3 regions of the Shewanella sp. BJSY2023SW001 genome follow, and region 3 is predicted to be linked to each of the others. Evidence: predicted binding sites of a transcription regulator. Region 3 holds the regulator's gene; each other region holds the start of a gene.
What was found. Region 3 encodes LexA, which represses DNA repair genes until DNA is damaged. Its sites were predicted from a motif close to TACTGTATNNNNATACAGTA; they were not measured.
Positions count from the first base shown of each region.

Region 1: a site for LexA is predicted at 2,092-2,111, ahead of dinB (DNA polymerase IV). Genes of this name have one in related genera too.
Region 2: a site for LexA is predicted at 6,601-6,620, ahead of ACMHXH_RS08460 (DNA topoisomerase III). Genes of this name have one in related genera too.

Region 1 covers NZ_JBKORF010000022.1:15,382-25,881, reverse strand. Annotated here, with positions in the region: gene ACMHXH_RS05120 (DMT family transporter) at 1-714, shown strand, start outside; gene dinB (DNA polymerase IV) at 965-2,041, opposite strand; gene ACMHXH_RS05110 (methyl-accepting chemotaxis protein) at 2,196-4,202, opposite strand; gene bfr (bacterioferritin) at 4,450-4,917, opposite strand; gene bfr (bacterioferritin) at 4,928-5,401, opposite strand; gene ACMHXH_RS05095 (GGDEF domain-containing protein) at 5,564-6,550, opposite strand; gene nqrM ((Na+)-NQR maturation NqrM) at 6,655-6,879, opposite strand; gene ACMHXH_RS05085 (FAD:protein FMN transferase) at 6,896-7,927, opposite strand; gene nqrF (NADH:ubiquinone reductase (Na(+)-transporting) subunit F) at 7,990-9,246, opposite strand; gene nqrE (NADH:ubiquinone reductase (Na(+)-transporting) subunit E) at 9,292-9,900, opposite strand; gene ACMHXH_RS05070 (NADH:ubiquinone reductase (Na(+)-transporting) subunit D) at 9,906-10,500, opposite strand, start outside.
Region 2 covers NZ_JBKORF010000036.1:52,820-63,319, forward strand. Annotated here, with positions in the region: gene ACMHXH_RS08435 (flavocytochrome c) at 1-44, opposite strand, end outside; gene ACMHXH_RS08440 (sigma-54-dependent Fis family transcriptional regulator) at 212-1,735, shown strand; gene ACMHXH_RS08445 (hypothetical protein) at 1,797-2,552, opposite strand; gene ACMHXH_RS08450 (porin) at 2,644-3,816, opposite strand; gene ACMHXH_RS08455 (DUF4250 domain-containing protein) at 4,329-4,520, shown strand; gene ACMHXH_RS08460 (DNA topoisomerase III) at 4,531-6,567, opposite strand; gene ACMHXH_RS08465 (peroxiredoxin) at 6,886-7,500, shown strand; gene ACMHXH_RS08470 (MBL fold metallo-hydrolase) at 7,618-8,481, shown strand; gene ACMHXH_RS08475 (TIGR01244 family sulfur transferase) at 8,497-8,907, shown strand; gene ACMHXH_RS08480 (SulP family inorganic anion transporter) at 8,941-10,500, shown strand, end outside.
Region 3 covers NZ_JBKORF010000076.1:15,648-26,147, forward strand. Annotated here, with positions in the region: gene ACMHXH_RS16955 (TOBE domain-containing protein) at 1-762, shown strand, start outside; gene greB (transcription elongation factor GreB) at 890-1,384, shown strand; gene ACMHXH_RS16965 (hypothetical protein) at 1,556-1,819, shown strand; gene ACMHXH_RS16970 (TM2 domain-containing protein) at 1,829-2,059, shown strand; gene ACMHXH_RS16975 (hypothetical protein) at 2,099-2,338, opposite strand; gene ACMHXH_RS16980 (ribonuclease T2 family protein) at 2,623-3,597, shown strand; gene ACMHXH_RS16985 (VOC family protein) at 3,604-4,401, opposite strand; tRNA gene ACMHXH_RS16990 (tRNA-Gly) at 4,990-5,063, opposite strand; gene mtr (tryptophan permease) at 5,162-6,409, opposite strand; gene plsB (glycerol-3-phosphate 1-O-acyltransferase PlsB) at 6,409-8,835, opposite strand; gene lexA (transcriptional repressor LexA) at 9,098-9,718, shown strand; gene ACMHXH_RS17010 (cell division inhibitor SulA) at 9,715-10,206, shown strand.

The DNA.
Region 1 (10,500 bases), on a different contig from region 3:
CAGCAGTTTCGCGCCCGGCCCTGGTTTTATCTGCAAACCGGAATACTGAATCCATTTCTATATTATCTGGTACTGTTCAAAGCCTATGATCTCTTGCCGGCGCAGCAGGCGCTGTCGCTGAACTACACCTGGGCGGTACTGTTGCCACTGCTTGCCGCCCCCATGTTGCAGCAAAAGCTGCAACTCAGCGACATGCTGGCGGCCATCACAGGCTACTTTGGAGTACTGGTGATAGCCACCGGCGGTAATCTGTTATCGATGGACTTTGAAAACCCCTTCGGTATTCTGCTGGCACTCTCCAGTACCCTGCTATGGTGCCTATATTGGATCATCAACACCAAAGACAAGGGCGATGCCATTGTCAGCCTATTGCTGAGTTTTTTGGTGAGTCTACCGCTGATAACCATCACCCTGCTGACAACAGAAAGTCTGCCCTCTTTGCATTGGCAAGCGCTGGGAGCCGGTGTCTATGTGGGGCTATTTGAGATGGGCGTCACCTTTGTGCTCTGGCTAATGGCACTGAGAACCACAGAGCGGGCAGCCAGCATCACCAATCTGGTGTTTCTGACGCCACTCATGTCCATGGTGTTTATTGCGCTGATATTGAAAGAAGCCATCACTCTGGCGACTCTGGTCGGTATGGGACTTATCCTGTCAGCCCTCTTGATACAGAAACTGCTGAAACCCAAGGCACCGAAAATGAAGGTAGTGTGATACGCCATATTAAGCCATTATTTAAGGGCAACGAAGATTCTCGGCCTTATCTGTGCAACTCGTCTAATGTTGGAAATTGATGATGGCCCTATGATGATGGCCCAATACCCAGGAACCGCCTCATACAGTAAGCGTCGGGTAAACTGGCACATAAAGGTAATGCCGTAGAAGGAGCTTTTTAGCCTCACAATCCGTTACCCCAAGAACCGATAGCCGATTGAATTTCTGTAAACTAATCCAAACTGTCAATTTAGAAAGCCAAATCCAACTGCTGTAGAGTTTCCTCTGCCGATGAGTGGCTGTCATCCTGGCTAACCAAGCCGACAGCGACACCCAGCAGGCGGATGCCACGGCCGTTGGCTCTTTGCAATGCCTGGGTCAGCAAGTCATCCAGCAGACGCACAGATAACTCTCTCGAGCGGGTTTCTATAGTGGTCTGTTTAAAGTCACTGAACTTGAGTTTGACCACCAGCTTTTGAATTTGCCTGTCTTTGGCTCCGCGCTCCAAACGGCGGGCCAACTCCTGCACCAACTGTGGCATCACCTGACGACACTGAGCCAGGGTATGGATATCCTCTGCCAGCGTGGTCTCTACCCCGACCGATTTACGCTCTCGGTTGATGGTCAGTTCACGCTCGTCTATCCCCTGAGCCCTTTCATAAAGTAAGCTTCCAAACTTTCCAAACCTCTGTTGCAATATGGCCAAAGGCACCTTCTGTACATCCGCACAGGTATGCAGCCCCATTTCGGCCAGTTTCTGAGCGGTGACCTTACCGACTCCGGGGATCTTGATAAGCGGCAGTTTTTTTACAAACTCAGGCAGCGCCTGTGGCGTGACCACATACTGGCCGTTGGGCTTATTGAGATCTGAGGCCACCTTGGCGAGAAACTTGACCGGAGCGATACCCGCAGAAGCCGTAAGGCCTGTTTCCGCCAGGATATCGGCGCGAATAGCCTCGGCAATTAGGGTGGCCGAACCTTGGTATAACGAGCTATCGGATACATCCAGATAGGCTTCATCCAGCGACAGAGGTTCAATCAGTGAGGTATAGCGGGCGAAGATGGCCCGGATCTCTGCCGAGACTTCCTTATAGACAGACATGCGCCCGGGGATCAGCAGCAGATCCGGGCAAAGCTTTAACGCATAGGCCGAGGCCATGGCAGAACGAACGCCAAATTTACGCGCCTCATAATTACAAGTGCTTATCACCCCGCGTCTGTCACTACTGCCGCCTACGGCCAAAGGTCGGCCACGATATTCTGGAAAATCACGCATCTCCACCGCGGCAAAATAGCAGTCCATGTCGATATGTATGATCTTTCTCAAGCTTGCTTTCCGGATCTCAAAGGGCTCGGTCGAGCCGGATATAAACAGAGTACTGTATATAAACACAGTTAACAAGCTGGGATAACGTAAAGATATTTCAATCGGGAGCAAAAAAGGAGATCCTGGGCTCTCCTTTATGGATTTGAAGCTCGTCTTAATCGATGCGGAACTGACCTATGTTACGCCCCAGAGCCGTGGCCAACTGTTGGAATGCCCGCATCTTTTGTGACAATTCTTCGCTGGCGCTCAGGGATTCATCGGAGCGGCCACGAACATTTTCAATGTTGCAGGCCACTTCTTCGGCCACCACAGCCTGCTGGCCTATCGCCGCGGTGATCTCCATGGTTTGCAACTGGATGGCATCCACTGCCGCGGTGATTTCTGTCAATGCTCGCTCAACCTCCAGTGTCAGGCTTTGGCCCTGGTTGGCCTCCCTGACTCCGGCTTCCATCACCTGTTCGGCTTGCTGTGCCTGTTGCTGCAGAGTCTGGATAATGCCCTGAATATTGGTAGTCGAGTCCTGGGTGCGGGATGCCAGGGTGCGCACCTCATCGGCAACAACCGCAAAGCCCCTTCCCTGCTCCCCGGCGCGGGCCGCTTCAATGGCAGCATTGAGTGCCAGCAGATTGGTTTGCTCGGCAATGGCGCGGATCACACTGAGCACCTCGCCTATCTCCTCTGAGCTGCTTCTGAGCGCCCGAATAACCCCGGCGGCTTGGTTAACCTGTGTGGAAAGTGAGTGCATTCCCTGACTGGCCTGCTGCACCACATCTGCGCCGTTTCTTGACTGCAACAGTGCCGTCTCGGCAAACTCGGCGGCTCGTTGGGCGCTGGTCGCCATCTCCTGGCTTGTGTGGGCCATTTCGGTAGCGGCAGTGGCCACTGAGGCAATTTCCTGTTTCTGGGCGCTGACAGAGGCCAGTGCGTTGTCACACACCTCAGCCGCGGCGGCAACCCCATTATCCACCCGACCACTGAGCTCACGGGTTTCCAGCAACAGACTCTGCACCTTGGCGGCAAAACGGTTGAATGCTGCGCCAAGACGCCCAAGTTCATCGGTGCGGTTGATTTCAATGCGGCGTGACAAGTCGCCCTCACCCTCGGCGATATCTTCCATGGTGTGCAGCAGGCTATTGAGATTACGCCGAAAAGGCAGCATCATCAGGAAAACGGTTAACGCCACCAGTAAAATAATCCCCACTGAGACCAGGCTGGTTTGCCAAAGGCTTTGCTTCACAGGAGCCTGAAACACTTCATTAGGCAACATAAACCCCAAATACCAGCGCACTTTGGGATAATCACCGCGAATGGCAATATAGCTCACTCGCTGCAATTCTCCCTGATAAGTGACTTCGGCAATACCGGCATCCCGGGTTTGCATTTCACGTTTCAGTTCACTAAAGCCCTGATTGTCACCGCTGAGATTGTCAATAACGGCCGCATCAGAGCCGGCGGGGAACGCTTGATTAAAACCCGGGAAGTACACCAGTTTTCCCTGCTCCGTCATCAAAAATGCCTGGCCTTCGCCCCGATATTTGATTGGCGCCAGCAGGTTTTTACCTATGGTATCGATGAGAATATCCATACCGCCTATGCCTATCAGGCGACCATTGGCATCCTTGACTACTGTCTTGACTGTGGCCGAGATTGAGCCGTCGTTAGCATCCACAGCCGGGTCGCCGACAAACAAACCATTTTTGTCTATCGCCTCCTGCCACCAGGGACGTTTGTTGGTGTAGTAGTCGGGATCGCCATCGTAACGGCCATTGAGATCAAAGTACTCGAAGGTATTGGCCGAGCCGAAGAACACCGACTTGATCTCCTTGTCCTGCTCGGAGAAAAAGTGAAAGTAATCCACCAGCTGTTGATAGCCGGGATCAAGACTGAGATCTAAGCCACGGCTATGGTATTTGGCAAACCAGTTATTGATGGCAGGGTTAGCAAAGACAGAGTGAATAATCTGCCCCTTGGCGTAGAAGTAGTTGCCGATTTCATTGGCCTTGAGGGTGATCAGCGCCGATATATCCTGATCTATACGGGCACGGGTATCTTCACTACTGCTCTTAACCATCACAGCCGCCACGATAGACAACAACAGCGCCAGGGCACCGGCGATAGCTAATACAAGTTGCAAACTGAGGGAACGTCTTATCTGCTCCATTGCGAGTCCTATTTGTTATATTTTTATTTAAGGAAACCTGCAATGTATCAGAATCTGTTAACAAATTTGACTATAAAATGGCAAGAAACAATATAATTTTCTATGTAAACAATCCACTGCACCAAACCGAAGTAATTCAGTGCCTTATTGCCCAACTTAAGTGCATTCAATTTAATTCAGGTTCAATGCAACATCAGATAGCAAAAGAGCCGCAATAGCGGCTCTTGTCGTAGTGGCTTTGATACCGTTACATCTTGGACTGGATGTAATTCTGTAGCCCAACCTTGCCAATAAGGCCCAGCTGTTTCTCCAGCCAATACATGTGGTCGTCTTCGGTTTCTTCCAGTAATAGCTCCAATAACTCCCGGCTCTGATAGTCCTTGAGTTGCTCACACAAGGTAATGGCTTCTCTCAGGTTGGCAGCAACCTTGTATTCATATTGCAAGTCGTTGTGGAGCATCTCCTGCACATTCTTGCCTATGGTGAGAGCGTCGCGACTGGCAACATCCGGAGTGCCTTCCAGAAACAGGATCCGCGCAATCAACTTGGCGGCATGCTCTCTTTCATCGTCCGACTCATGCTTGATCCGCTCATAGAGCTCATTCAGCCCCCAGTCTTCATACATATGGGCATGTACGAAATACTGATCCATTGCCGACAGCTCCCCGGTCAGCAGCTTATTGAGCACATCTATGACTTGCTGATGGCCTTTCATATCTGTCTCCTTATTCTGTCTCAATCTGTGATTGCAGATAGTTAGCCAGTCCGGTCAGGCCTATCAGCTCAAACTGAGCTTCCAGCCAATCCAGATGTTCCTCTTCATCTTCCAGCAGATCCTCAAGGATATCGCGACTGACATAATCACGCTCAGCCTCACACAAGGCAATGGCATCACGCAGCACTGTCAGTTGTTCTTCCAGCATCTGTTTGTCACAGGCCAGCATCTCTTCGCTGTGTTCACCTATGCGCAGCTTGTCCAGCTGTTGCAAGTTGGGCAGACCTTCGAGAAACAACACCCGCTCGATAAGCTTGTCGGCGTGTTTCATATCCTGAATCGATTTCTTGTAGGCTTTATGGTTGAGTCCTTCCAGGCCCCAGTTCTTGAACATGCGGGCATGAAGGAAGTACTGATTGATGGCTGTCAGCTCACAGGTCAACACCTTGTTGAGCTGGGAAACCACTTTGGGATGACCTTTCATTATCTCGTCCTTTAGCTTTGATTAAACTTGATCCAAGTCAAGTTTTCCCAGCCTAGCCTAAAGTAGGAGGCATTACAAATTAACCTTTAATTTCACCAACTTACAAAAGGCAACCATTATCATTTTGACTATGATTAGCAAGAAAACTTTGTGTTCAAGTGATTAAAAAAGCTCAATATCATCCTCAATTTGTGGTCCTTCGAGCTTGCCTTCCGCCAGCAGTTGCCCATAAAACGCTACTTGGTTACGGCCATTGCCTTTAACAAAATACAGTGCATTGTCAGCCTGATTGAGCAAGGTGCCGGGATCAACCCGGGGATCGATTCCCACAATGCCCATAGAGATGCGGATCCCGCCTAAACGCTCCTGCTGCAATTGAGCCAAATTCTGGGTGAACTCCTGACACAATTCGATAAGTGCCCTGCGGCTGCGCGGCGCCGGCAAGATAACAAACTCATCACCGCCGAAACGGAACATAAGATCCTGAGCACTGAACACCTGTTTCATCAGCGCCGAAACCTGCAACAAGACTTCATCGCCATAGAGGTGACCGAAGGTATCGTTGATTTTCTTGAAGTAATCTATATCGAAGATGCAGATCCACAACTTGAGCTCCTCGTCGGCATCCTGACTTGCCTGCGCTTGCTCCTGCAGGAGGTCGCAGGCAATCTCCACCGAGCTATAAAGCTGTGGCAAAAAGGCCTTGCGGTTTAATAAATTGGTCAGGCTGTCGGTTTCACTCTCCACCACTATGTGAAAATAGTTCTCATAGACCTTGGCGAAACCTCTGAGTAGAACCCTGTCTTGCTCAGTCAATAAAGGCGCGCTGACCAAGAGCACCTTGGTGAGTTTGTCATTGATGATAATAGGAACGGCCAACTCCTGATGCAAACCGTTGGAAAAACAGATCTCCCTTCGTTGTTCAATACAGAGTTTGACCGACACCGCCAAGCTGGCGCTACTGACATTGCGCTGGCCATCCAGGCCCCCTTTACGCTTGGTCAGCTTATCCACATCCAGGATACACACCTCATCTATACTGAGCATTTGCGATACAGTGGACACCAGGCTCTCGGCCAGCGAATCCAACTGCCGCTGCTCGGTCAGTTGTACCACAGAATCGAGAATAGCTTCCGGTTCCCGGTTCATCGGCATATCTCCTCTACAGAGCGCTTGTCCATGCCACAGAGTGTAGTACAAGAGAAATTGACGAGAACGATGGACGAAGAAAAGGCCTCCGAAGAGGCCCTTTTTCAAATAATTCTATCTTTGGTTAAACGCTCGCGCCGGGCTTCTTCTGCCGCTTCACGGGCCTTGCGTTTATCACATGGCTCATCACAATCACAGGCTTTTTCTATGCCCAAGACCCCGAGGCCACCACAGCTACCCTGCACCGCCTTGCGCTTGATTAAATAGCCCACAGACATCAGCAGGAAAAATGCCAGCAGTATCACAAAGGCTGCAATAAAAGTACTCATAAAGGCTCCAATTACTCTAGTCGACGAAGGCTTTAAACGCAGAGCTATAGTATACCTTAAACCCTTCGTCCTGTTTTTCAATCAGCATGATGGCCAGCTTTTCCTTTTCGGCCAGGGCCAGTGAGGCTTCTGTGCCCATCACCATCATGGCAGTGGCGAAACCATCGGCCGTCATACACTGAGGGTGCAACACAGTGACAGAGGCCAGTCTGTGCTCTACCGGAAAGCCGCTGCGGGGGTCAATAATATGAGTAAAGCGCTGTCCGTCTTCCTCATAGTAGTTGCGATAATCACCCGAGGTCGCCATGGCCATGGTGCCCGGCTCTATCACCTGTTGCACGGCCAGGCCATTATCCGCCGGCTGCTCTATCGCCACCCGCCAGGGTTTGCCATCGCCTTTGCTTCCCTTGACGCTGATCTCACCGCCAATCTCCACCAGATAACCTTTGGGCTGATACTTATCCAGCAAATGAGCCACTTTATCGACCCCAAACCCTTTGGCTATGGATGACAAGTCCACATAGACGCTGGACTGAGTCTTGCTGAGCCGGTCCCCTTCTATTTGAATGGCATCTATGCCCATTCTTGCCTTGGCGTTGGCTATCTGCTCGGCAGAAGGCACTTCCAAAGGCCGCTTATCCGGGCCAAACCCCCACAGGTTGACCAAGGGTCCCAGGGTAATATCGAGCGCGCCGTCGGTGAGCTGATATAGTCTAATTCCTTCACGAATATTGGTAATGGTATCGGCGGAAACGGCCTGGCTTTGGCCTGGCTTGAGCTGATTGAAACGTGAAAGCTCGGAGTCGGGCCTGTAGGTCGACATCTGGTCGTTCACCTGCTCCAGCGCCATATCGATTTCAGCCTGTAACAACTGAGCATCCGGCAAGCGCTCACTGTTGACCACCTTAATGTGATAAGTGGTGCCCATGGTGCTGCCGGAGAGTGCAATCACATCATCCTGACTACTGCACCCAGAAACAAAAAAGGCCAATCCTATGAGGACCAGCCAATTTGCCAGCGTTGTAAACTTAGCGGTCTTGAACTGCATACTATGAATTTCCCTTACAAACTGGCACTGCCAAAAGGCAGTGCCAGGGAATGAACTAATGCTTAGCCACCGAAGTCATCCAAGAGGATATTTTCATCTTCAACGCCAAGATCTTTCAGCATAGCAATTACCGCTGCGTTCATCATTGGAGGTCCACACATGTAGAACTCGCAATCTTCAGGGGCTTCGTGCGACTTGAGGTAGTTCTCATAGAGCACGTTGTGAATGAAGCCAGTGTAGCCATCCCAATTGTCCTCAGGCTGAGGATCGGACAGGGCCACATGCCAGACAAAGTTATCATTCTCTGCCGCCAGGCCATCGAAATCTTCAACATAGAACATTTCGCGCTTGGAACGAGCACCGTACCAGAAGCTCATCTTACGCTTGGACTTAAGACGCTTGAGCTGGTCGAAGATATGAGAACGCATAGGCGCCATACCTGCACCACCGCCGATAAAGACCATTTCAGCATCGGTATCTTTGGCAAAGAACTCACCGAATGGGCCGGAGATAGTGACTTTATCACCTGGCTTGAGACTCCAGATGTAAGACGACATCTTACCACAAGGCAGACTCAAATTCCGTGGTGGAGGTGTGGCAATCCGCACGTTCAGCATGATAATACCGAACTCTTCCGGATAGTTAGCCATAGAGTATGCACGAATGGTTTCTTCATCAACCTTGGATTCCAGGTTGAAGAAACCAAAGTGTTCCCAGTCACCACGATACTCTGCTGGAATATCGAAGTCTTTATACTTCACATGGTGAGCAGGGGCTTCAATCTGAATATAACCACCTGCACGGAAAGGTACAGACTCGCCATCAGGGATCTGCAGCTTGAGCTCTTTAATGAAGGTTGCCTTGTTATCGTTGGAGATAACAGTACATTCCCACTTCTTGATGCCGAAGATCTCTTCGTCCAGCTCAATTTCCATATCTGACTTGACGTTAACCTGACAAGACAGACGGCAACCCTTACGGGCATCACCCTTGCTGATATGATCCAGTTCGGTTGGCAGAATATCACCGCCACCGGACTTAACGTTGACACGACACTGACCACAAGAGCCACCGCCACCACAAGCAGATGACACGAAAATACCGTTGTTGGCCAAAACGCCCAGCAACTTGCCACCGGCAGCAGTGGTAATCGCCTTGTCTGGGTCACCGTTGATGCCAATAGTAATATCACCGCTGGAGACCAACTTGGATTTGGCGAACAGGATCACCAGTACCAGGATCAGAACTATCGCGGTAAACATACTCACACCGAGGTAAACCTCGAGCGGAGTAGACTTAAAAATACCAAGAATATCCATTAACTTATCCTTAGAGGTTCAATTTCGGAAGCCGCTTGGTGCCCCTTAAAGGGACACACCAGAGAACGACATGAAACCTAAGGCCATCAGACCTGCAGTGATAAAGGTAATACCCAGACCACGCAGACCATTAGGCACATCAGCATACTTCAGCTTCTCACGGATACCGGCCAACAGGACGATAGCTAATGCCCAGCCAAAACCGGAACCGAAACCGAACACCAGGCTCTCACCCAGGTTGTAGTCACGTTCAACCATGAAAGATACCGCACCGAAAATCGCACAGTTTACTGTGATCAGCGGCAGGAAGATCCCCAAGGCGTTGTAGAGTGGCGGGAAGTACTTATCCAGAGCCATTTCCAGGATCTGAACCAAGGCTGCGATAACACCGATAAAGGTAATGAACTTAAGGAAGCTCAGATCGGCATCCGGTACACCTGCCCAAGCCAGTGCGCCAGGAGCCAGAATACCTTGATAGATTATCTGGTTAACAGGTACTGAAATGGTCAGCACCACGATAACCGCAACCCCAAGCCCCATGGCCGTCTTCACTTTCTTGGAAACTGCCAAGAAGGTACACATCCCCAGGAAGAAGGCCAGTGCCATGTTTTCGATGAAAACAGAGCGAATTAACAAACTGATATAATGTTCCATCGCGCTTACCCTTTTGCTTCTACTTGCTCTGGCTTATAAGTGCGGATTATCCAAATCAGAATACCGATCAGGAAGAAGGCACTTGGCGGCAGCAGTAACAGGCCGTTGGGCTGATACCAGCCACCGTCTGATACTTTGGAAAGTATCTCGACGCCAAACAGCGAACCGTTACCAAAGAGTTCACGGACAAAACCTACGCTCATCAGTACCAGACCATAACCCAGGCCATTACCTATACCATCCATAAAGCTCATCAGCGGCGGGGTCTTCATCGCATAGGCCTCGGCGCGACCCATCACGATACAGTTGGTAATAATCAAACCAACGAATACCGACAGCTGCTTGGCGATGTCATAAGCGTATGCCTGCAACACCTGATCCACCACGATTACCAACGAAGCAATAATGGTCATCTGCACAATAATCCGCACGCTGGCAGGAATATGGTTACGTATGATGGAGATAAACAGGTTGGAAAACGCGGTTACCGCCGTCAGTGCTATGGTCATAACCAATGCGGTTTCCAGCTTACTGGTTACCGCCAGGGCACTACACACCCCGAGGATCTGCAGCGCAATAGGGTTATTGCTGACTATAGGT
Region 2 (10,500 bases), on a different contig from region 3:
AGCAACTGACGACGACTACTGTCTATTTTCTGTTTTTCTGTCATGTACTTATTTTCCTTTCATGCAGGGAAAGAACTCAGTCAACCAGTTGCACCGGCCATGCCAACTAACCAAAAAGAGGTGCTCAGGGGGAGATTTATGATTACGGCCACAGAATCACGAAATATAAAGATCTACAATCACGAAACTTCGCGGTTTATTTGAAATATCAATGGAAAAACACTTTTATTACGAGTGTACCAGGCGGCTCTGCAGTAGCCTGCAGTTGGAAACCTCGCTTAAACACTACTTCGACTATGTACGTGACTCAGTGCCACTCGACGGCCTATTCATTAACATTTATCGAAAAGAATTCAATGACATACAATTTATCGCCCAGGCAAGCGAAACGCAGGCAAGTACCCTCGATATCCAGGTATCCCTCCCTGAGGGACTGGCCAAAACACTGGAAGATCCCGATAGGCCCAGGGTGAGGATTGTTAACGACATTGATCATGATCCCGTGACATCCCAGGCTGCCCCTAAGGTGATCCCCGGGATCCGCTCACTGATCATTTTACGTATGTCGATGGAAGATACCCATTTGGGCATAGTAGGCTTTTACTCCAAGAGCGTCGGCACTTTCCGTCCCCGCCACGCAGATATGCTGGCGCCGCAGATGAGTACCTTTGCCCTGATCACCGCCCTCAATCTCAGAGGTCGTAATCTGCTGCTGGAAAATCAGGCGCTGGCAAAACAAAACGTTAGCCTCAAACGCACTCTTGATGTACAAAACGGTGTGGTCGGTGCCAATTCAGGGCTAAAGCAGGTGATGCAACAGGTGCAATCCATCGCCCACCTCAACACCACAGTATTGATGCTGGGGGAAACCGGTTGCGGTAAAGAAGTGATCGCCAACGCCATTCATGAACTCTCGGCCAGAGTCGGCAAACCCTTTGTCAAAGTCAACTGCGGCGCCATTCCTGAAACCCTGATCGACTCTGAGTTGTTCGGCTATGAAAAAGGCGCCTTTACCGGCGCCGAGTCGCGCAAGGCCGGTTACTTTGAACAAGCCAATGGCGGCACCATCTTCCTCGATGAGATTGGTGAACTGCCACTCTCGGCTCAGGTGAGATTGCTCAGGGTACTGCAAAACAGCACCATCACCAGGGTCGGCGGCCATGAACAGGTGCATTTGGATATCAGGGTGATTGCCGCGACTCACAGACACCTGCAAGCCATGGTGCATCAGGGGGATTTTCGCGAGGATCTCTGGTACCGACTGGCAGTATTCCCGATTGATATCCCTTCTCTGCGCCAACGAAGGACAGATATTCCGCTATTGGTACAGCATTTCATTGAACAGCTGAGCGCCCGATTCCAGTTGCTCAAACTCCCCTGCATCCGCCCTGAGCAGTTGGCCATTCTCAGCCAGTACAATTGGCCCGGTAATGTCCGGGAGCTGATCAATGTGCTGGAACGGGCCATCATTCAAAACCCGGCCGGACCACTGGACTTCAGTTTCCTGGCGCCGCAAACCGAAGCCGTGGCCACTGCCAGCGGCCAGACCATAGTGGTCGACCCCAGTCATGCGGGCAATCAACTGGTACCATTGGAAACCATGACCCGTAAATACATAGAGCACGCCCTTAAAGTGACCGGCGGCAAACTCTACGGCCCCGGCGGCGCTGCCGAGCTGTTGGATATCAACCCCAATACGCTGCGCAGCAAAATGAAAAAACTGGGAATTGTGTAATCGACAACTCAAAAATAATAAGGCCGAAAGTCATCTCTTTCGGCCTTATTGGTTTAATAGATCAAAATGCGTAATTGACGGCAACACTGTATTCCAAACCATCGTTGGGCGCAGTGCCCCAACTTTGGTAATGCGTCAACTGCAGTTTCAGGTTCAGATCTTTGACTAATGAACCGGAGATCGCTGCAAACAACTGATGCCCATAATCGTCGTCATAACCAAATACCGCCGCATGCTCGCGGTCACGCCCAAAAGCCGCAGTATAATCCAGGTTTAATTTCCAGCCCTTGGGAAACACTGGCAAGTCGTAATAACTGTTGCCATTGAGCACCACGCCGGATACCCCTGAGTAATCCCTGTCGGTCAGATTGGACTGGCTTACGCTATAGTGCCCCGCCAGCCCCAGATTAAAACGCAGCGAGCCGTAATCAAAATGCTGTTTTAATCCCAAATAGAAATTATCTTCGGTCAAATGTTTATGAGTACCGAGAAAATTTTGTAACCATAAGGCGGTACGCTCTTCATTAAGGCGATAATGCCAAATGGTCAAAGATTTAAATGCAACCCGTTTATCGGCGACGGCTTTAGCCGGGTTCTCCACCTTCAATAGTTGATAAAAGGTGTTATGTTCATCACGATTAAAATAGCTCAAAGCCACAAAAGGTTGGTTGAAAGCGCCGCGATTGTCGCTACGGGTATCCCCGGAAAACCCCAGGTAACCAATTTCCACACGAGTAGATGCCGCGGCGGCACCAGTCTCTCCCAATGCCAACAAGCTAAATAATGCCGTTAACCACAGACCTTTACTCACTGTCATAGTTTCGCTTGTTCTCCTTTCGAATCAAGGCAACAAAAGTGAAAAAAAGGCCACCCTAAGGTGGCCTTTGCAGGGAAATACAGGGAGCCCCTTAGAAGAAGTAACGGATACCTACCGCATAGTTGTTGTCCTGCAGATCTTCCCAGGACTTGTCATCCATGCTGCTGAAGTCAATCTTGGCTTCGGCATACATCACAGTGTCACGGCTGTAACGGTAGTGCAGACCCAGAACTGCAAATTGGCGGGTCCAGTCGCCTTGGATGGCGGTGTTGGCATCAGTATCCAGATCCTGATAGCTCAACAGGAATGAAGGAACAAAGCCGTTGTCATACTGGTAAGCAACGATGAATTCTCCACCGGTAGAATCGTACAGGTTGCCACCAACCAGTTCGTTTTGCTTGCTCTTGTGAGCGTTGAAGCCAACGTACAGACCATCTGCTTCGCGGCCTGGAGCATACTGGTAGAAGCTGCCGTACTGGGCACCGATACCGACGATCTGGTTGGTATCATCAACGGCGACACCGGCCAGGTTGCCTTCAAAGTCACCACGGTTGAAACCGGCCAACACCTTGAACTTATCGGTTACATAGTAAGTCACGCTGGCACCATAGCTGGAGTCAAAGCTCAGCTCAGAGCCATCGTTGAGCGCCACGCCGTTTTCGTCAAACAGGGCAACATCGTCATTTTGCTTGGAAGCATACTGCAGGGCGATATGCAGCTTGCCGAAGAAGGTATTGCGATACTGGAAGGCAGCATCGGCACGACCGGCACCTGTCAGGCCGCCGTCACCAAAGGTGTAGGCACCAACAGACCAACCAGTGAAGGCATCCAGGATATCTGTGGTATAAGCCACATCATAATATGCCCCCCACTGCTTACCGAAAGTCAGAGTACCCCACTTGTCGTGAGCCATACCCACATAACCCAAGCGGTTGAACAAGAAGTCACTGTTCTTCTCGGCGCGCATCTGACCACCGCCCTGGCCTTGGGTGTAGATCAGGCCGTCATCACTGGTCACCATGTTGATGCCCCACTCAGTGTGGGCAAAGGCGCGCCAGCCATTGCGTTCCTGACGATCAAAACGGAAACCTACGCGAGAGAAATTATCGATAACAGAGGTTTCATGACCATCATTGAAGGCAGCAAAACCCAGCCAGCCGATCATGTTTACACTGTTGGTCTGATCTTTATACAGCTCCACAGCCTGGGAAGCGCCACTTGCCAGCATAGCCGGGATCACAAGTGCCAGGATCTTCTTGTTCATATTCATTACCCTTTTATAAGTAAAACGCGTTTAATACGCTGATTTATTAGACATATTTATATGTGTTACTCGAGGGCTGCAGTTTGCGTGCCAGCTGTAAAAAAGCCAATTCCAGCCCCTGGTTTCCTGCGCTGGATCGACAAATCGTGAAATATCGTGATTGGAAAGCGTTAAATGCCGTGAGAAGAATTAAATATCGTTGTAACAAGCGAACTGTTTCTGCAGCAAAAGGAATGCATGCGTATCGACAAGGGCAGAATCAAATACCTTGATAACAAACATTAACAGATTGATTTTTAAACAATTATATTGAATTTAGTTAAAGTGTTTGCGAATATTTGATCTAGCAGGAACCGGTAAAAAGATTGATAAAACCGCCTGGAACAGAAAATAAAATTACTTTATTAAGATGTTGATTTTTTTAAAACTTTAAATACACTCAGGTGAGATTTGCAACCCAAGCCAACTCTATTGCATTATGGGGCAGTCAATAGCTGACACTTGGAGGGAATATGGAAAGCCTGCAACATCTGCCCGCCGAAATACTGTTGGGCATAGTCAATGAGAAACTGAGGCTAAGTTGCCCGGACAAAGATGCACTTTATTACGAGCTTGACCTGTCACCTACCCTGCTCGAGCATAAGCTCAGGGCGCTGGGATACGAGTACCATCCCCTGTCCAACCAATACCGACGCTTGAAATAACCGCCAGTCCTCAGGAAGTTGCAGACTGGGCTTTGGTTTTGCTCTTGGTCGCTGAGCGATAGCTGCGCTTGGCGGTGCCGGTCTTAACGCCAGTGCCCTTCTTGATGCTTGCGCCCTTGGAGGCACCGGCCTTAGCGGCATAAGCGCCACTGCGACGTTTACGTCCTTTGAAGCCTGTACTTTTCACGCCGCTCAAGGCCGTAGGCAGTTGTGCCTTGGCCTGCTCAATAAGCTCGCCCAATTTAGCCGTCAAGGGCTGCATAAAAGCCTGATATTTAAGTTCACGGCGACAAATCGCATCCAGGCTACTTTCCCACAGCGCCGTCATATCCGGCGTGGTGGCCACTTCGGGCAGGCTTTGAATAAGCCCGCTGCCGGCCTCGGTAGCCAAAATACTCTTGCCCTGACGTTTCAAAAAGCCACGTTTAAACAAGAGTTCAATGATCCCGGCTCGGGTTGCTTCTGTCCCCAGCCCATCGGTTTCCTTGAGAATTTTGCGGATCTCAGTGTCTTTCACATAGCGGCTTATGCCTGTCATCGCCGCCAGCAGTGTGGCATCGGTAAAATGCTTGGGCGCCTGGGTCATCTTCTCCACTAATTCACCCTTGAGGCAATCCAGCATCTGCCCCTGAGTCAGCTCAGGCAAAACAGTTTGAATATCTTCCGCTTCATCGTCGGCTTTTTGTTTGCCAAACAATTGCTTCCAACCCTGTTTTAATGGCTGTTTGGCCTTAGCCACGAAGCAACCTCCGGCAATGTCGATCACAACGCGGGTTTCAAGGTATTCATAATTGGGGTAAAACTGCGCCAAATACTGACGGGCAATCTGCAAATACACCTGACGCTCACGCTGTGACAACACACCGAGGTTAGCCGTCTTTTCCGTAGGCACTATTGCATGATGGGCGTCTACCTTGGCATCGTTCCAGGCCTTGGACTTAAGGGCGGGATTAGGCGCTTCACAGCCTTGCAGCAGCTCTGCTACCCCTTGGGTAATAGCATTCAAGACTACCGGGGCCAGCTGTAACTGCGCCTTGGGCAAATGGCGGCTATCGGATCGCGGATAGGTTATCAATTTATGCCGTTCATACAGAGACTGCGCCGTATCCAGCACCTCTTTGGCGCTCATGCCGAAGCGTTTGGCACAATCAATCTGCAGCGCCGATAGACTATAGAGCAAAGGCGGCGCCTGGTGTCTTTGCTTGCGCTCCAGCTCATCTACCCGGCCGGGTTGGCCGGTGATCCTGCCGACCACATTCATCGCCAAACCGCGGGAGAGCACCCGCCCCTCCTCATCCATCCAAGGTTGACAGGCCTCACTGGGCTGCCAGCGGGCGCTGAAACAGCTGCCCTCTTGGGTACTAAGATGGGCCAGCACTTCATAAAAAGGTTTGGGCACAAAGGCGGCGATTTCCTGATCGCGCCGGACAACCAAACCAAGCACAGGAGTTTGCACCCGACCGACCGAAAGCACGCCCTGATAGCCCACCTTGCGCCCCTGCAGGGTATAGGCACGGGTCATATTCATGCCGTAGAGCCAATCTGCTCGGCTGCGTGCCAGTGCCGAAGTCGACAATGGCACAAACTCGCGGTTGCTGCGCATCTGTCCCAGGGCGCGTTTTACCGCCTGCGGGTTGAGGTCGCTTATCAACAAGCGTTTGACCGCCGCCAGCTTATCGCCCTTGACCCCAAGGTGAGCAATCACTTCATCTACCAACAACTGTCCTTCCCGATCCGGATCGCCGGCATTGACCAACTCACTGGCCTGCTTGACCAATTTACGCAAGACACTAAGTTGCCCGCGACTGCTGGCTTTGGGTTTAACCTGCCAATCGGACGGGACAATAGGCAGATGCTCCAACTGCCAGGACTTGTAGGCGGGATCGTAGGCATCCGGCTCAACTTGCTCCAGCAGATGACCTATACACCAGGAAACACAATCACCATTGCCAAGCTCGATATAGCCCTCATGTTTGCGATGGGGTTTAGGGAGCACCTCGGCGATGGCGCGCCCAAGGCTGGGCTTTTCGGCGATATAGAGGATCATCCACTGCGTCCTTTGACTGTCACTGAACAGTATTACTGGATAAAATTACAGTAATTTTAGCCAAGTCAGCTTTAGGCTGCAAATTATCCTTCATATGCTTCCCTATGGTAACTCCGGAGCCGTAGTTCTTGGTTTGAAGCCGCGCTGTTTAACGCACTTTTGTTCCGGTGCTTATTATCTGAATTCCTGCTTCCCTAATCGCTATACCCTCTCGGACTAATTGAGAATTTCTATTTGTACTTAGTAGCGAATGCTATTATAGTATATCTATTAGAAAAATCTTATTGACAAAATCCTGATGCAAGTAAGAAACGCTATATGACTGAACAGACAACTGTAGTTGCGATGCCAGGTCTAAATGAAGCAGCTCCGCCTTTCACCGCAAAAACCACCCAGGGTACGCTTAGCCTGGAAGACTCCAAAGGTAAATGGTTGGTTCTTTTCTCTGATCCGGCAGACTTTACCCCGGTATGTACCACTGAATTTATGGCGTTTACTCAGGTAAGTGCAGATTTTACAGCTCTTAATTGTGAACCGATGGGGCTGTCTATCGAAGGTATTCATGCACACATCGCATGGGCTCGTAGCATTAAAGATAACTTGGGTGTTGAAATTAACTTCCCGATTATTGCTGACCTAAATATAAAAATCGCTGGTGCTTACGGCATGGTTCAGCCAGGTGCGAGTAATACTTCTGCGGTTCGTGCCACTTTTGTTATCGCCCCTGAAGCCGTACTCCGCGCAATGCTTTACTACCCAATGAGCAATGGCCGTTCTGTGGCAGAAATTTTAGGTCTAGCTGAAACACTACAAACTAGCGATGCAAACGTATGTGCAACTCCAGAAAGCTGGATCCCAGGCAATGAAGTGATTGTTCCACCACCGGCAACCACTCAAGAAGCCGAAGTACTTAAAGTTCAAGGTTATAACTAGGTTGACTGGTGCTTCAGTAAAAAAGCTGTAATCCGCAAACCATGCGAGTTGCTATGTAAACGGATGCTATCCGGCCCACGTGACGTTAATCATCTTTTATGGAATCAAGGAGGAAATATGACCCCCAGCGTTTACGAATTTTTCGATCCGAAAACATTCACCTACAGCTATGTAGTCGTAGATCCAAACAGCCAGCAATGTGCCGTTATCGATTCGGTACTAGACTACGACCCCGCTTCAGGCAGGACTTCTTACGAAACAGCAGATAAACTGATTGAGTTTGTAACGAAAAGTGGCTTAAAGGTCGAGTGGATCCTTGAAACTCATGTTCATGCTGATCATCTAAGTGCGGCCCCCTATATCAAGCAGAAACTTGGTGGCGAACTGGGTATTGGTGAAAAAATCACTGTGATACAAGATACGTTCGGCAAGCTATTTAATGCCGGTAGTGATTTCGCGATGGACGGCAGTCAGTTTGATCATTTGTTTGCCGATCAAGAGACTTTTACTCTTGGTAATATTGAAGCGCACGCAATTCATACTCCGGGCCACACTCCTGCCTGTATGGCTTATGTGATTGGTAACTGCGTATTTGTTGGCGACACTTTATTTATGCCCGATTACGGCACCGCCCGTTGCGATTTCCCCGGAGGAGATGCAGCAACCCTCTATCGCTCAATTCAGAAATTGTTCGCTCTGCCTGATGAAACACGCGTCTTTATGTGTCATGACTACAAAGCACCAAATCGCGAAGAGTACCTGTTTGAAACTACGATTGGTGATGAACGCCTATACAATATTCACGTCAAACAGAATATTTCTGAGCAGCAATTTGTTGAGATGCGCAGAGGACGTGATGCCACACTGAATATGCCAACCCTGATTTTGCCTTCGGTTCAGGTCAATATGCGTGCCGGAGAGTTACCACCGGAAGAAGATAATGGTGTGCGCTATCTGAAAATACCATTGAATAAAGTCTGAAACTGAGTTGCGATTATGCTAATACCAATCTATTTAACGGAATCAATTACCGTTTCACCACAAATTTTACCCAGCGACATACCACGTCTGGCATCAATGGGATTTAAGTCGATCATCAATAACCGTCCAGATGGGGAAGAAAATGATCAGCCACTGAATAGAGAAATTGAACGACTGGCTAAAGAACAGGGGATGACCTATTTTCACCTGCCGGTTATTTCCGGAAATATTACTCAGGATCAGGGAAAGCAGTTTGGTCAGTTCTTTATGCACGCCCCTAAACCTATTTTGGCTTTCTGTCGCACGGGAACACGTTGCAGCGCACTCTGGTCGATAAGCTGCACCGAATTGGGTTCATTTGATCGACGTATTGCCCAAGCTACCAAAATGGGTTTTGATCTTAGTTGGGTTAAGCAACCCGATTAACCGAATTCACACATTGCTTAGGATAGCCAAAGCATGAAAAATTCTTGGTTGGAATGGTTGCCGATTTCATCTTGGTTGCCTGATTATTCGCGTCATGACGCCACGAAAGATGGCTTAGCTGCTATTATCGTGACTTTGATGCTTATCCCACAAAGCCTTGCATACGCGATGGTTGCTGGTCTGCCCCCCGTTGTTGGTCTGTACGCCAGTATCCTGCCGCTGATTGTTTATACTATGCTTGGCACCAGTAAAACACTGGCCGTGGGCCCGGTAGCGGTGATCTCGTTAATGACCGCAGAGGCCGTTGCTCCACTGTTTGAAACTGGTAGCCAGGGTTATATCACCGCCGCTGCAACCTTGGCATTTCTTTCCGGTATCGTGCTATTGCTGATGTCGGTACTAAGACTGGGATTTCTGACCACATTTTTAAGCCATCCGGTGCTTTCTGGCTTTATGACTGCTTCTGGTATTCTTATCTCTATTGGCCAGCTTAAACATATTTTTGGCTTGCCACTGCATGGAGAAAATGTGCTGCAGCGCGTGGCGAATCTGATTCTTGCGTTACCCCAAACTAATCTCTATACCCTGATGATTGGGGCATTCAGTTTGATTGCCCTTATCTATGCACGCAAAAGCCTCAAACCCAATTTAATCAAACTAGGACTTTCATCAGAACTGGCAGGTCATGCAATCAAACTGGCTCCTGTGATAGTGATGATATTGAGTATTGTGTTAGTAGCCCTATTTGATCTGGACAAAAAAGGCGTCAGCGTAGTTGGCCAGATCCCAAGCGGTTTGCCTAGCTTTTCACTGCCTTCGCTCGACCTCGCACTAATCGGAGACCTGCTTCCGGCCTCGATTCTGCTGAGTGTTATCGGTTTCGTCGAGTCAGCTTCAGTTGGGCAGACATTAGCGGCGAAACGTCGCCAGAGAATTGAGCCGAATCAGGAGCTGATTGCCTTAAGTGGTGCCAACATCGCATCAGCTATTAATGGGGGATTTCCAGTTACAGGTGGTCTGTCGCGCTCAGTCGTTAATTATGATGCCGGCGCTGAAACGCCAATGGCGGGGACATTTACCGCAATTGGAATCGGCATTACCGTACTTTACTTCACCCCGCTGTTTACCTATTTGCCACATGCGGTGTTAGCGGCAACTATTATCGTTGCTGTATCGGCACTGATTGATGTGCAAGCCATTATCCATACCTGGAAAAGTGCCAAGAGTGATGCCATCGCCATGTTTCTCACCATTATCGGTTTACTGGCATTTAATGTTGAGATTGGCGTATTAGCAGGATTGGCTACATCTCTAGCGCTATTTCTATGGCGCACCAGTCGGCCACATATTGCAGTGGTTGGTTTAATCGAGGGAAGCCAACATTTTCGCAATATTCTTCGTTTTAATGTAATCCAAAGTAAAACGGTACTCAGCCTGCGGATTGACGAAAGCTTATATTTTGCCAATGCTCGTTATCTGGAAGATCAGATAATGGAATATTTGCAACAGTATCCTAAGACCCAACATCTGGTATTGATGTTATCCGGGGTAAACACAGTCGATGCCAGTGCGCTGGAAAGCTTGACGTTAATT
Region 3 (10,500 bases):
CTCAACAATGCCGATAAACTGTTTGCCAATCCCAAGCGCATTGCACTGTTGAAGCAGATACGCATTACCGGCTCCATCAGCCAGGGGGCCAAACAGGCGGGCATCAGTTACAAGGCGGCCTGGGACGCGGTCAACGACATGAATCTGCAGGCTCCCCAGCCTGTGGTCAGCAGTGAAAAGGGTGGTAAAGGCGGTGGCGGCGCCAAGTTGACCGAGTTTGGCGAGCGTCTGCTGAAGCTCTACGAACTGATGGATCAAATGCAGGACATGGTGCTCAAGGCGCTGTTGGATGCGGCCGTTCCCATGGATAACCTACTAGATCTGATGGCCCACTTCTCGCTCAAGACCAGCGCCCGCAATCAACTGGCCGGTGAAGTCATTGCGCTCAAGGATGATTCACTCAATGACAATGTCAGGGTCAAATTGGCCGGTGGGCAGGAGATAGATGCCGCCATCACCCATGCCAGCACAGACAAACTGGGGTTGCATATCGGCAAAAAGGTATTGCTGCTGTTCAAGGCTCCCGCCGTCAGTATCCACTCGCTGCAGCAGCCCCTCAGCAGTGGCAATCGCCTCAAAGGCCAATTATTGCAAATCAAACGCGATCCCCAGCGCAGCGAAATCACCCTGGATATCGGCGGCAACGACCGCCTCTACGCTTCGGTATACAACGACAGCATAGAGGGCTTGCCATTGACTCTGGGCGATCATCTGCAGGCCTGCTTTGAGCCGGGGCAGACACTCATCGCCTGCGTAAAATGACATGCAAAGGCATCCTGTTTATCCCATTGGCAGAAAGGCGCACTTGCAAGCACGCCTGAGTTCTGTAAATCTTCAGCACTATTGGCATCGGCGCCTGGCGCCAACAGCAAGTTGATCGAATAAACCGATGAAAGCCCATTTGATTACCCGTAAGGGCTGGGAAGCCCTGGACAAAGAACTCAAATATTTGTGGAAGGAATACCGCCCCGAGATCACCCTCAAGGTACAAGAGGCCGCGGCTCAAGGCGACCGCTCCGAAAACGCAGATTACACCTACAACAAACGCTTACTACGGCAGATAGATCGCCGGATCCGCTATCTGGTTAAACGCCTGGAAGAGCTGAAAATAGTCGACTACTCACCGCAGCAGGAAGGAAAGGTGTTTTTCGGCGCTTGGGTCGAACTGGAAAATGACCAGGGCACTGTGGTGCGCTACCGGATTGTCGGCAAGGACGAGATAGATACCAAGAAAGGTTATATCACCATAGACTCCCCCATGGCGCGAGCTCTCATAGGAAAACAGGTTGATGATGAAGTCCAGGTGCAAACCCCATCCGGGATCAAAGAGTGGTACATCAATGTGATCCAATACCAGGCGTTTGAAACAGATGTGTCAGAATAATCTCAATTTAACAATTTGTTATTGAAAAAAATCTCAGGAAAAAGGTAGACTTCCCACGTTTGGCTCGAAGATGTGCAGGGAGATGCCTGCCGGGCCGGACGACTCAGCTTTCAACATAGGAACAAGGAAGTGCAGACTCTCAAAAAATCCGATAAGAGTTATGGCGTAGCCGTGTGCCTTTCAGGCATTTTCGGCATCTTGGGCATACACCATTTTTACTGTGGGCGTATTCTGCATGGCCTGTTTGATCTCGGTCTGGCAATAGTAGGTATTACGCTGATTTCGACAGATGATCCTACCTTGGTATTCACCGGAATAGCTGTACTGGCGGTCGATATTATCCACACAGTGATAATCACTTTCATGTTACTCGTAGGAAGCTATAAAGATGGGCAGGGTAGGCTGATCACTTACCCGGGACAAAAGTTAACTTAAGGACAAACAATGACAATCGAAAATGAGCAATTGAGCGACAAGGGTTTCGTACCTACTCTACTGCTGTGCTTCTTCCTGGGCAGCTTCGGCGTGCACCGTTTTTACACAGGTAAAATCGGTACAGGTCTGCTGATGTTACTGACCCTGGGTGGCCTGGGTATTTGGACTCTGATCGACTTTGTTCGTATCGCCATCGGTAGCTTCCGTGATGCCGAAGGCCGCCAAATCAAAGCAGCCTGATCCCTGTATGCCAGTGGCACCAGCCACTGGCATCCTTACTCACTCCTTAGAAAGTACCCTTCCATTACGTAACATCTCTTCCGCTTCTAAGCGCTCTTGCTCCCTTTGTGCCTGAGTGGTACATCTTCTTATCGGCATCCTCGAACCTGTCACTGTAACTTTTTCACAGTGGTAACCATCACTGCGCTCCACATCTGCCTGAGCCTGCTGCGATTCATCAGTACTACTACAGGCTCCCAGACACAACACCATAACTACCGAGGCAACACATCCTTTCATTCACTTTTTCCTGTAAAATTCTGCTGCATTGCCAAGCTACACAACTAATTGACAAGTAACAATTGCGCTTCATTTGCTCAACAAACACAAAGATACAAATTGGCGCCATTTATCTGCGGCCAAAAAGTCGGATATTCCGGCTATGGTGCATCAGCTCTGAGCCTTGAAGCCAAAGTTTAAGATCATCTATTTAACATAAGTTGCACTTCAAACCGATACAGATACAAAGTGTCACATGGCAAACAAAAATCTGCATGATGACAATTTCGTCAAAGAGGAACCTTATGACCCGCTTACTGATATTATTGCTGTGGCTGTTACCTGTCGGGATCATGGCAGCCCCCTTTTCCGGTGAGTTGCTGATAGACAAGACCTGCCCGCTGTTTCAATCGAAGAACAAGGGCACTAATCCCGGGCAGCTTTACAGCAACCCCGGACAAAGGCTGGAGATAGTTGAGCGCCTCGGTCACGACACGCCCACCTGGTTCAGGGTCAAGACCTCGGCGACACAATCACCTCTGCGCTGGATTGCCGCCGATTGTGGTCAGCTGCAAGCGGGCGCACTGCCTACTGAACCTCAAACCAAAAACGCCTGTAACCTGGCCGATAAATACGATAGCCATCTGCTGGCTCTGTCGTGGCAAAACGCCTTTTGTGAGTCAAAAGGTTCCAGCAAACCCGAATGTCGCAGCCAAAGCGCCGACCGCTTCGATGCCAGTCATTTCAGCTTGCACGGCTTATGGCCCAATAAGCGCTCTTGCGGCATCAGCTATGGCTATTGCGGCAAGGTCAAACACAAGCCCGATAACTTCTGCGCTTATCCCGCCATTGAGTTGAGTGAAGCCGTATCCGAGCGCCTGGCTCAGATGATGCCCAGTCACGCCTATGGCAGTTGCCTGGAGCGGCACGAATGGTGGAAACACGGCAGTTGCAGGGATGAAAATGCCGAAACCTACTTTTCATTGGCACTCAAACTGACCACAGAGGTTAACCAGGCAACGCCTCTGCTCAACCTACTGCAACAAAACATCGGCGCCAAGATAGCGACCGATTCTTTAAGACAAGCGTTTCAGCAAAGCTTTGGCCCTTCGAGCGAACACAAGCTGAGCCTTAAATGTCACCGGGGGATGTTGACCGAAATTCAGCTCAGTCTTCCCGAAAAGATAGATGACAGCGACCTAAAGACTCTGCTGCAACAGGCACCCAGAATTGCTCCCGGCAACTGTGGTAGCCAAATCCGCATCGATGCGGCCAACTGAGAGAAATTAGAGCGCCATGGTCAGCCGAATAATACTGAAAACAGCCCCTTGCGGGTCGTTGATCACCGCAAAACGCCCCACATTGGGGATATCTGTAGGTGGCACACAAACCTTGCCGCCCAATTCGGCCGCCCGACAAGCCATCACATCACAGTCATCAACACTGAAATAAATCATCCAGTGGGGCGGCACGTCACCCCACTGCTCGGTCATTTGCAGCATACCGCCAATGCCTTCATCACAGCTGTCGCTATTGAGAAACCATTCTGTATATTCAAAATCGACAGCATTCTCACTGCGACGCATCTGCCAGTTGAACACCTTGGGATAAAAGATCTTGGCCGCTTCAGGTTGCCGACAGGCGAGCTCAACCCAGCATAGAGTGTTGGCTTCCCACTTACGCCCGGCACCGGGATGTTCGATACCCTGCCAAACCGAAAAATGGGCCCCTTCGGGATCGGTAAATAGCGCCATCTTACCGGCACAGCCAACCTCATGGGGGCCCATCAGAAGCTGACCGCCGGCGGAGCTGATGGCCTCAATACAGTGGTTAATATCCTCCACCGCAAAGTAAACCGCCCAGTGACTGGGAACCCCCTGCTGCTGTAATTCAGTAGGCAATTGATAAATGGCACCTATATCTTCATGCGCCTGCTTCAACATGGTATAGGCGCCTTCCGGCATGGGGATATCTTCAGCTTGCCAACCAAAGAGACGACAATAAAAGTGCTTGGCACTGTTCCAGTCCTGCGTCCCCAGTTCTACCCAACAGGGCTCGCCATGTCTGTATGCTGTAATCTTCATTATCCGGTTTCCAATTCTGTGTTGCGCAGTGGAGGCTGATGAAGCCGGTTCCATTTACGTTAAACACTAATAGAAATTATACCAGGCTGTATAGAAAATATACGATGGCAATATCGAATTGAGAATATAAGGGTTTGACGATATAAAGAAGAAAAAAGGCCGTAGCCTGTTGGTTAGCACAAACTTTCCTTGTCACGCTTCCCTATGCTGCACAATGTGCCAAACAACAGACTACGACGGAACAATGAGATGCAAAATCTCATACATAAAAAGGATGCAGGGCAATGGACACAATCCCTTTATGCGTAAGTAATACTGGCTTATCGAGAGCAGGATAACTATCAGACAAATCCCAAGAGAGTTTGGCACCCTTCCTAAAGGGGCGCTATTTAGACTCAGAAGGCCAAAATGACCCGATCCCCTTTGAGAAATATATTGCCTTTCAGTTTATTGGCTTTTACGGATAGAAAAACGAGACCGGCACCTATGTAACTTAAATAGTCATAGGTTGCGGATAAAGCCCAGTGCAAAAAACGAATATTGATTCATGAGCTACTGGGAGCAAGTATCAACTATGACGAAACTAATTGGAGCGGGTGATGGGAATCGAACCCACGTATGCAGCTTGGGAAGCTGCCGTTCTACCATTGAACTACACCCGCACAAAACACTCGGCATGGACGATATAAATTACTGACTTTTATAGTCTTGTCAAGAAGCCGCTCTTTCATTCCTTTGAAAAAGAGAGCTGCTTCTCGCTTCAGGAATACTTAGGCAGTATACCAGCCATGGCCAACAGATGGCAGGCAGCCGTCAGTAATCCAAACAGCACCACTATGGCTATCAAAGGTGTACCGCCCGGCACACGAAAGCCCTGGCTATCGGCAAATTGTTGTCTTGAGCGCCAAGCCATCAAGGCCGGCACTATGACGGCCCAAACTGTAGCCGCCAGGGCAGCAAAGCCGATAGCGACCAGGAAGCCATCGGGAAACAACATACCCAATAAAGTCGGAGGCAGGAAAGTCACCAAGGCGGTCTTGGCCCTGCCACAGCGACTGTCGTCAAAACCAAACAGATCTGCCAAATAGTCAAACAAGCCCAAGGTTACCCCAAGAAATGAAGAGGCTACCGCCAGATTGGCAAACAGAGTGAGCATGGTGTTGAGCAGCGAGTTATCCATCACCTTGGACAAGGCGCCAACCAATACGCCCATATTGCCGCCCTGAGCAATAATAGCGCCGAATTCGCCGCGGGAAATATTACCCATGGTCGCCACCAACCAACACAGGTAGATAGCCAAGGCGATAAAGGTACCTACAAAAATCGCCTTGATAATGGTGCCCGGTTGCTTGCCGTAGTATTTCACCAGCGACGGCACATTGCCATGATAGCCAAAACTCGCCAGCCCGAAAGGAATGGCCGCCCACAGATATGAGCCATAAGAGTTCTCGCCATCAGGTAGTAACAACTTGCTGGTGTCTATGCCGATCAGCAGATTGCCTATCGCCAGAAAGAAGCTGATAATCATCCCGCCCAGCATTATAGTGGTGATCCGATCCACGGCCTTGGTACTTATCAGCACCACCAGTGCCAGCACCAGGGCAAACACCAGGGCGGCAAAGCTCTGCGGCAGGCTGATATCCATCCCTTCCAGGCTGTGATTGACTATGGAGCCGCCGCCACTGATATAGGCGTAAGTAAGGATATAGAGCACGAAGGTTATCGAAGCGCCGTTAAGCACCCGCCAGAATTGCCCCAAAGTTTCCTTGGTGAGGGTGTCAAAGCTGGCGCCGGGCTCAAAATGGAGATTGGTTTCCAGCAGCAGTAGCCCGGACATGAACATGCAAAACCACACCCCCAGCAGCATAAGCACAGAGTAGCCAAACCACATGCCGGCACCTTCTACCGGCAGCGAAAACATGCCGGCACCGACTGTGGTCCCGGCGATGATCATGGCGCCGCCCAGCAAAGACGCCTTGGCAGGCGCCGCATTCATATGATTGGCCATCAGGCCTCCTGTTCGGCGGCGACGCTGTCAACTATGGTTTGCTTGACCTGAGGACGCAGTAGCTGGTTGGCATAATCCCGGGTTCGCTCTATATCATGGCGGGTATCTTCCTTGGTGAGATACCCAAGCTCTTTGAGCTTGATACTCAAGATGCCGTAGAGTTTCTTGTCGTAAAATTCAGGGGCAGTAATCCCATGCAGCGCGCCAAGACGACTGGCCAACTTGTGGCTTTCGCGCTCCAAATCGCCACGCTCAATACCCGGGTGCGCGGCCAGCAAGTTAAAGATGATGGCGTAACGTTGAAGGGTTTCGCTCATGGTTTCGGCCAGCAACGCCAGCGGATTGATCCCGGCTTCCAGCACTCGGAAGCCATTGACTTCTTCGGCCACCAAACCTTTGGCAATGAAACGATCCAGCAGTTGATCGGCATAGGCTCTGACATCGGCCTTACCCATAAACAGCTCGGCCTGCAGCAAAGGGTAGAAATCCTCAAGCACCGCTTGCATCCGAGATCGGCAGCACTGCTCTTGACGCACCAGGCAGCTGGCCAGCAAAGAAGGCACCATAAATAGGTGAATGATGTTGTTGCGATAGTAAGTCATGGTTACCGCAATCGACTCGTCGATTGAGATGATATCGCCCAGTTCATCTTCCTGAACCGTAAACTTATTCAGCTCCAGACCTTGTTGCAGCAATTGCTTACCGTCACCTTCGGCCACCGAGATGTACTGGGTGTAAGGCACTTCCTTGAGCAGATCCAAATACAAGTCCAACTGACGTTCCAACTGGTTTCGTTCCAGCGCATTCTGCTCTGAGGACAATAGTACCAAGCTGGTGAGGGTCACTGCGCTGGCAGCAGCAGCATCGTTGATATGAGTCATGACCCGATTGGCCAGAGTATTGACAGCCGGAGTCAACCAGCTGGGTTTCTGCTCGGGATCGGCTGCCACCTCTTCGCGCCAGTTAGGTGCCGCCTCACTGAGGAAATTCTGCAGCGTCACGGGCTCACCAAAGTTTACATAACCCTGACCAAAATTACCCAACTTACGCAAGGCGCCAACCACTTGCCAGACAGATTCTTTTTGCTTCTTCTTGCCGCTGAGTTCTTTGTGATAAGTGGCCACTTCCATAACGTGGTCATAGCCCAGGTACACAGGCACCAAAGTCACTGGTCGCTCAATACCCCGCAACACAGAGTTGACCGTCATCGCCAGCATCCCAGTCTTGGGCGACAACAACCGCCCGGTACGGGAGCGGCCACCTTCGGTGAAGTACTCAACCGAATAGCCTTTGGCAAACAGCTGATCCAGATACTCACGGAACACTGCAGTATAGAGTTTATTACCGTTGAAACTGCGGCGGATAAAGAAGGCACCACCACGGCGGAATATAGGCCCGGCAGGCCAGAAGTTCAGGTTGATACCGGCGGCGATATGAGGCGGAACCATACCCTGAAAATAGAGAATATAGGAGAGCAGCAAATAATCCATATGACTGCGATGGCAAGGTACATAAACTATCTCATGTCCATCATGATGCAGCTGGCGTATCTGCTCGGCGCCCTTGATGTTGATCCCCTTGTAGAGCTTGTTCCATAACCAGGTGAGGATCCGCTGGGCAATACGCACCAGGCTGTCTGAATAGTGGGCAGCAATCTCATCGAGATATTCCTCCGCCATTTCCCTGGCCCTGGCCTCGGGGATCTTCTTGGCTGCGGCTTCCTCTTTTATAGCCTTTTTAAGGGTTTCTGAACGCAACAGTTCATTAAACAGCGCTTGACGGTTGGGCAGTAATGGCCCGGTCATCACCTTACGCTGACGGCGGAAATGTACCCTGGCCACTCGCGCCAACTTATGGGCAATAGCTTTATCGGTTCCATGTTCATCGGCCATCAGCCGCAGCGAGACCGCATTGGAAAACTGCACAAAGTTGTCTCGCCCCAGGAACAAGATCATTAGAAACTTGCGCAACCAAGTGGGGTTTTCCCGCTCAAATACGGCGGCGCGCATGCTGTCATCTTCCTTACCCGGAGTTCGGCCCCAATAGAGACTCACCGGCACCAATTGAATATCCAGTTGTGGATTGGTCTGATGCAAATGAAGCAAAGAGGTGAAACAGCTGAGAAAAGGTTTATTGCCCTTGCGCTTGCCGAACAGGGGCTTTGCACCTTCCAGGCAGACGACTCTGGGAACGGTAATATCATCAACCTTGAGCGTCTCATAAGGGCAAGGCAAACCAAACTTACGGGTGACTTCCGCCAACGCCGCGATATCACTGACAGACTCCGTCTTCATCACGTAGGCCATCGGCTTGGCGAGATCCAGGTTCAAATCGGCGAAAGGATCCTGAGGCACCACAGTGGTATGCACCAGCTTGCTTTGGAGCCAGCGAAGTGATTTAAACCAGAATGAATCTTGTTTGGACATGTTTTTCAGTGTCTGAGCCACAATCAATAGCCCAATAGAATACCAGAACTTCCTGAATCTTAGCTAGGGAAGGTGCGAACCGGTCCCGGCAGCTCCTCTGGCAAATTCCTTGAACTCCACATAATTCGTAAGCCTGACTGTCCAAATCTGCCACAGGTTAAAACATTTACCCTCCCCTAAACGTTTCAATTTTGGTTAATACTTGCGCTGATCAAAATACTGTATATACTGACAGGTACTGTATGAAAAAACAGGAATCACCATGAGACCACTGACACCGCGCCAGGCACAGATTCTGGAATTGATTAAACGCAATATAGCCGACACCGGCATGCCGCCAACCCGGGCTGAAATTGCTACCCGGTTAGGCTTCAAGAGTGCCAATGCCGCAGAGGAACACCTCAAGGCACTGGCAAAGAAAGGCTGTATTGAGATCATGCCAGGCACCTCTCGTGGTATTCGCTTGTCACATGATGAACAAGCGGAGTCAGAAGCAGGTCTGCCCTTAATAGGCCAGGTCGCTGCCGGGGAACCCATACTGGCACAGGAGCATGTTGAGCAGTATTACCAGGTCGACCCTGGCATGTTCCATCCCTGCGCCGACTTCCTACTGCGGGTACGCGGCGACAGCATGAAGAACATAGGCATTCTCGAAGGTGATCTCCTGGCGGTTCACAAGGTACAAGAAGCCCGTAACGGTCAAGTCGTGGTGGCCAGGGTTGAAGACGATGTAACAGTGAAGCGTTTTGAAAAGAAAGGTAATGTGGTTTATCTACATGCCGAGAACGAGGCTTACTCCCCAATCAAAGTCGACCTGACTTTCCAGCCATTGACCATTGAAGGACTGGCGGTAGGCATAATACGCAATGGAGACTGGCTATGAGCATAATGACGGGCAACGCCCCAAGACACCCGGGCCTGTGGACAGACACCAGTATTGCCGGCAATCAGCCTTGGCAACATACCGGCATCTCCAGCTTGGCCAGCCATAGCCAGGGACGTCAGGAATTATTACGCCTCTGCCCTCAATTGGCGCAATTGAGTCAACAGGGACGCTGGATAGTCTTGATTAACGCCCCTGCCAACATAGGTTACAAGGAAACCTTAGCAAGGGCCGGTGTCAGAATGGATAGAGTTCTCTTGGTGCGCACCAAGGATGAAATCGAAGCCCTGTGGGCAACGGAAAGAGCCTTGACCAACGGCACCTCCAGTGCAGTGATCAGTTGGATAAACAGCCTGGATGCCCGTGATAACCGTCGATTGCAGCTGGTTGCCCGTAACGCCAGAGCCATGGGAATAGTGCTGGAAACAGGACGGCAGGCGAAAGAGATGGATAACCGCCTCAACGAACTTACCCGCTCCATCCATTAATTGTATGAATAAAGGCCATTCCTGGGATGGCCTTTATTCTGTGCCTTTTGGGTGCAATACCTTTCCTTGTAAATCGACGCAAAGCCGCGCTGGTCAGCCCCTCACGCAGAATTCACCTCTAGATTAACAGACGCTTTTCTTTCATACAGTTAGAAAATATCGTGATCTTGATCAAAATTTAATCTACAAGTAATGTAAGAACAACGATTGTGTTATCTCCATGCAATTCGTCGTAGGTTGAACGTCCCATTTCGCTTTATAGCGAGTAAGGCCGTCGCCGGAAATGCTGAGTAT